DNA from 2 places in the Peribacillus sp. JNUCC41 genome. Region 2 is predicted to be linked to the other one. Evidence: predicted binding sites of a transcription regulator. Region 2 holds the regulator's gene; the other holds the start of a gene.
What was found. The regulator LexA, encoded in region 2, represses DNA repair genes until DNA is damaged. The targets are predictions, from matches to a motif close to CGAACATATGTTCG.
Positions count from the first base shown of each region.

Region 1 (3,218 bases), 860 kb from region 2:
ACAAACCCTTTTGGATACAAATTAAACCATGCAAATAAAACATTGCATGGTTTTTATGAGAAATAAGGGATTGGGGAAATTTTTTTACGATTAAACAATGGGGGTATAAGTTTGTGGATGATTATTTCTTAATACAAAATATAATAGACACCCACGATGCAACAACAATTTTGTTCAATATTTCACAAACTATTCGCGAAAGGTTCTTATTTTTTTCTGAAAGTTCTTTTTTGATTTATACGTTTTATATCAAGAGATCGTTACTAGTAGATATAGGTATGGATATGCAATTAACAATCTTTTGCAAAAAACGTTATACGGACTCTAAAATGATAGTGTTGGCGAATGGTTATAATAGGCGTATTGGTGATTAAAATGACTAATTATGAACAGACGAGCCCGACCGGCCTATTATTCGTTAAGGAATGTGTCCTTAGAAATCGTTTAGTGCAAATCGTGAGTGATGTGATACACGGCGGGTAATGAAATTGGTTACTTTAGCATTGATTTTGTCCAAGCACCTCTTTCAATATAACTGTTTTCCTAACTTTCTCATCAATATGGGGAGTGCTCTTGGTTTGATGAGGGTGGAAATACCACTCCTACCTTTGCCAAGTAACATGTAAATAACTTTGATTTAAAGGTTCTCAAAACTAAAATGTTAAGGATATATGCACTTTGATTACATAGGTTATCCCTTGATAGAAAAACGATATTTCATGGCGCTAATGTTTGAACTAGCCAATTATATTTTGATTATGGAATATTCACAGGTGAATGTTACTTACAAAGAAGGGCCTCTGTATCCTTCATGAAATGCTCCAAACACCCATATTTAACAAACATATATAGTGGCGATGCCTGTAACTTGCTAATTCCTTGAACGGTGTTTTTTTTCGAAAAAGTAAGAACATAACAACTCTTCGGTTTTGTTGCGTAGGCGGGGATTGAAATAATTATGATGTTCCTCGTATCCTTTATATAAAAAACAATACATCGTGAAGGATTCATCGCGTTTGATTTCACTAACCTTAATATTCTCCTTGCGCAAATATCGCCTTACCTCGGCGAGTTCGTCTTGAACCACTTTTAAAATATGTTCGACTAGCTCCGAATAGGGCCTTTTTAATTTAAATGGACTAATTTCGATGACCTTGAGATCCCGGTTTAAGACTGTTATAACCATAGGGAGGTAGATGGCTTTTTCAATCATATTACGGTCATCTTCTGGAATGCGGGTCATCATGACCGCTCCTTTCTAATAGCACGGCTTTTAATATTAGTATGTATACCATGCAGAAAAAAGAACATTTGTTCTGTTTTTTTATCCTAATGTATTTTCAGTGTATATGCAAGCGTTTTTGATAAATCTAGAAATATTCGTTAACAAGATTATGTTTTCCGGAGTTAGGGAAAGTATGAAGGTATATGGGTAATAATTCTTGCAATTTCAGGGGAAAGTGATATATCTAAAATAAACAGTTTTTAATAAGTTTATGCTGCTTTGATAGCAGCATGTCGAGGGAGATAATTATGGATTTGGTTACTATACGCGAGTGGTTTACACTTGATCATATATCTGCACTTATTCAGCAATATCGCTCATTCGGTCCAATTCCTGGGATCTTACTGCCGATGCTGGAAGCTTTTTTGCCCTTTTTGCCTTTAGTGGTGTTCGTGCTAGCTAACGCAACGGCTTTTGGTCTCTGGTGGGGGTTTTTATTTTCTTGGATTGGGGCGGTAGCGGGCTCTTATTTGATCTTTTGGATTATTAGAAGATATGGTCAAATGAGATTTTTCCGATTTTTGCAAAAGCATAAACAGGTGCAGAGGTTGATGGTTTGGGTGGAAAGTCATGGATTCGGTCCTTTGTTCATATTGCTCTGCTTCCCTTTTACACCTTCAGCCATCGTTAATATCGTGGCAGGACTTTCAAAAGTCAGTCCCTTGCAATATGGACTTGCAGTAGTGGGAGGGAAAGCGGTGATGATCTTTACGATCAGCTTCGTAGGTTACGATCTAGTATCCTTAATTCATAAACCTGTGCGTACGATCATTATCGGGATCGTCATCTTTATCCTATGGTATGTGGGGAAAAGACTTGAAGTCCGATTAAATAAAAGCATGAAGAGGGAAGAAGGACAATAAATTAGTATATAAATGCAGTAGGGGTTGAACTAGATGGAAAAAACAAACAAGAATTCTTTATCCGATTGGATAAAACCAGCGATGATAGCTTTTGTTATTTACATCTTGATCCGTACATTTCTCTTTTCAAGCTATGATGTTGAAGGGAAGTCGATGCAGCCGACCCTAGAAGATGGAAATAAACTTGTCGTGAATAAAATCAATTACCATATTCATGATATCAACCGTTTTGACATTATTGTTTTTCATGCGAACTCACAAGAAGATTATGTTAAGCGAGTTATAGGGGTTGCAGGTGACCAAATTCGTTATAAAGATGATTGGCTATACGTAAATGGTGAGAAAGTGGATGAGCCTTATCTTCAGAAATTCAAGGAAGGTTTCCCGGGACAGGATTTTACGGGTGATTTTACATTAAAAGAATTGACGGATGTGACCAAAGTTCCCGAGGGCAAGCTTTTTGTCATGGGTGATAATCGTCTTGAAAGTGCTGACAGCCGTCACTTTGGTTATATACCGGTTGAAAATGTTGTCGGTAAAGTGGATGTTCGATATTGGCCGGTGAAAGAATTCAATTATAAATTTACAGGTGAATGATCGTGGAAGCCCAAAAATTATGTGGGCTTTTTCTTTTGGGGAAAAACGCGAACGTACGATTGGTGTTTTTTCAGGGGAAACGTTAAAATAATAGAAAGTAAATCTAATTGGAAACAGAAACCTAGTCATGTTTACTAAAGTATTTCTGGTATGATGGATCTAGATATTATGTTGTAAGGGGGAAAAAGAGATGTCACTCCGTTTTTTACTGGGAAGATCGGGTGCAGGGAAAACTTCGAATATATTGGACGAAATTCGCTCCAAATTGGCAGAAGATCCCGAAGGAAATCCAATTATCTACCTCGTTCCTGATCAGATGACGTTTCTATCTGAATATAAATTAATTAAAACACCAGGCCTTGCCGGAATGATCCGGACACAGGTTTTTAGTTTTAGCAGGCTTGCTTGGCGCGTTCTTCAGGAGACCGGGGGGATGAGCCGGCTGCATTTGGACAGCGTTGGCGTTAATATGT
Region 1 covers NZ_CP062163.1:3,037,078-3,040,295, forward strand. Annotated here, with positions in the region: gene JNUCC41_RS14780 (YhjD family protein) at 872-1,243, opposite strand; gene JNUCC41_RS14785 (TVP38/TMEM64 family protein) at 1,534-2,148, shown strand; gene lepB (signal peptidase I) at 2,182-2,745, shown strand; gene addB (helicase-exonuclease AddAB subunit AddB) at 2,936-3,218, shown strand, end outside.
Region 1: the regulator LexA is predicted to act here: its motif matches at 1,305-1,318, upstream of JNUCC41_RS14780 (YhjD family protein).

Region 2 (3,218 bases):
GAAATGCCATCTTATTGAGAAGGTATCAAATTCGAAGGAAAGTCAGTTTGAGTACGTTTTTTTCCTATAAGAACATTCAGTTTTTCATTAAAAATCATAGTTCGGGATAAGTGCATTCCGAACTTCATTTTTACCAACTAATACCTTATTAATTGAAAAGGTATTTTGTGGGTAATGTATAATGGTATGGTTAACATGAGAGTTGGTGATTCAGCCAAAGTTAAGGTCTTAATTGTTAATTTAGATTTTAATTTAACGGATGTTCAATGGGGATAGAAGCCACTCGGGCTCGTGGCAATACAAGAGATTGATGAATTGAAACGAGACAACGGGTTTAATCTGTCTTTTGATAAGATTCTCTATAAGACAAAATACCTGTTTTAAGTGCAGCATAATTGCCAATGCTGGCATAGCCATAAAACCAGCCCATGAAAATCCCTGCAACCAAGTGATGACGATGACTGATGAAAATGGAAATGAACAAGCCAAGACCCAAAGCGATGGTAGGGATGAATTTTGGGCGAATATGAAACATGACCTTAATTAGTTGAGTAAGAATCATGATGATAGGAATGGCTATTACTGCATCCCAAAAGTTTGTATGGATGGTTGGGAAGTCCATAATTTCACCACCTTAAATAGAAGTTTTCAAAATTAATTTTTACTTTTTATCAAGGCTTTATACTATAATAAAAAAATTCATATTTAAAACTAATATATAAAAGGTTATGCAACCAGGTTTTGAAGATTTTCAGAGTTTAATTTTAAAGCCGTCAATCCATATAATTATATGGATTGACGGCTTTTTCTGGTTGGCCGCGGGAATGGTTTAAAACAACTCGGAAAGAGCCGACATAATGAAGATAAACAGTAAAAAACGTCTATTAATGCGAAGATCTAATGAGCAAGGAAACATTTATTAAGGAGAATGCTCCTTATGCCCAGAAAATTCAAAAGGAATTAATATTTTACCTTTGTTGTTATTGCACAAGCTTGCTTGGAGAGTGGATATGGGAAAAGCTTATTAGCAAGTCAAGGAAAAAATATATTCGGTACAAAAGGTGACTTTAAGGGCGAGTCTGGCATTATCCAAACAATCGAATACCTCACCGGTGTACCCGTTCAAGTATGGAACAAATTCAGGAAATACCCATCTTGGGAAGAAAGTCTTCGAGATCTTGCCAATCTATACGTAAACGGGACGTCATGGAATGGAAGTCGTAATTGTCAAAAAAAGGGATTTCATCTCTGCTCTTGTAAAGCATATGGTTCTACAAAAGTACAGATTCAATAGTGAAATGGATTGGGCGATCTTTACCTAAAGTGAACCAAATATTAAGAATGAAATGGAATTTTTAACTGGCAACGGTATTTCAACACTCTCCTTTTTTTGAATGAGCTTCTTTCCAAAAGATGTAATATTCACATGAAAATAGATTCTATTAAAAAATATATTAAAACCTACTCTTCCATATGCATAATGAGAGAATTCGGGACATAAATTAAACAAACAAAAAAAGCGCGGTTAGCGCTTTTAGTGTATTTGTCTATATAAGCCTATTACTTTTCCAAGTATCGAAACATCTCGTAAAATAATTGGTTCCATATTTGAGTTCTCGGGCTGAAGCCTTATGTAATCCGGTTCCTTAAAGAATCGTTTTACAGTGGCTTCATCATCTTCCGTCATGGCCACGACGATATCTCCATTATTGGCATTGCTTTGTTGTTTCACGATGACATAGTCTCCATCATGAATTCCAGCTTCGATCATACTTTCACCCATGATTTCCAGCATGAATACATGGTCATCATGCGGAACCATGCTTTCGGGAAGCGGAAAGTATTCTTCTATGTTCTCGATTGCCGTTATAGGCATGCCCGCTGTTACTTTTCCAAGTAACGGAACGTTCACGACATTGGCTTTTGGAATATTGTTCGCTTCCTCCGAATTCATTATTTCAATGGCCCTTGGCTTGGTTGGGTCACGTCTGATCAGGCCTTTACTTTCCAGGCGGGATAAATGTCCGTGTACTGTTGAACTTGATGCAAGTCCCACTGCTTCGCCAATCTCCCGTACGGAAGGTGGATACCCTTTTTGGCGAACCTCTTCTTTAATGAAATCAAGAATATCTTGCTGCCGTTTTGATAGTTTAGTCATTAGTGCACCTCTTCCCCAATGTTCTTTGCTATATTATAGCATGGCCCCCAACTCTATACAAACATAAGTTCGAATTTTGTTGTTGACTGAAACAAACGTTCGTATTATAATTTGGTCATAACATACGAACGAACATTCGCTTTGGAGGGATATTTATGAAAAAATTATACAAAAATTATATTTATACGATTCTATTAGCGGGATCAGTATTTATCTTTTCAATTTTATTCTCTTGTACATTGAACAATGATCAAAAAAATGATTTCCTTTCTATAGAAGTAGGTGAAGGTGACACCCTATGGGGAATTGCCGAAGAATATGAAGAAGCAAATTTGACAAAAAAAGAATTCATTGGTTGGATAGAAGAGCATAATGGAGTAAGGGCGGATTCGATTAAACCTGGTCAAGTCATCGTCATACCGGTTAAAGGGGAAGAACTTGTCCAGAATTTGGCCAGTGAGCAGTAAGCAGTGAAGGTAGGGTATTATGAAAGCGGTAATCTATTGTAGGGTCAGCACAGAAAAAGAGTCACAGGAAACATCATTGGCAAGGCAGGAAGATGAATTAGTCAAATTGGCAGAAAAGATGGATGTTGAAGTCATTTCCATAATAAAAGAACAGGCTAGTGGTTATGAGTTGAATAGGGATGGCATTTTTGACATGCTCGAACTATTTAAAACCAAAGAAGCTGAAGTACTATTAATCCAGGACGAAACGAGGCTGGGAAGAGGGAATGCCAAAATAGCCCTTTTCCATGTCATCCTTAAAGAAGATGTGAAAATTTATACGCTCTCACACGATGGCGAACTTGAGCTATCGGATTCGGATGCGATGGTCATCCAGATTGTCGGAATTGTAGAAGAATATCAAAGGAAACTACATAATCTAAAAATAAAGCGCGGGATGATAAGGGCCGTTGAAAAAGGGTATCGTCCTCAAAAAAATCTTCAGAATCAAAGGAATTCCACCGGAAGGGACCGTAAGGAGATTCCTATAGAAGAAATTATTAAACTTCGGGCCAATGGATTGACATTTGCAGAGATCGCAGCAACTTTGAGGG
Region 2 covers NZ_CP062163.1:3,897,169-3,900,386, forward strand. Annotated here, with positions in the region: gene JNUCC41_RS19025 (hypothetical protein) at 335-622, opposite strand; partial or broken gene JNUCC41_RS27380 (glucosaminidase domain-containing protein) at 998-1,153, shown strand; gene lexA (transcriptional repressor LexA) at 1,535-2,158, opposite strand; gene yneA (cell division suppressor protein YneA) at 2,314-2,625, shown strand; gene JNUCC41_RS19045 (YneB family resolvase-like protein) at 2,645-3,218, shown strand, end outside.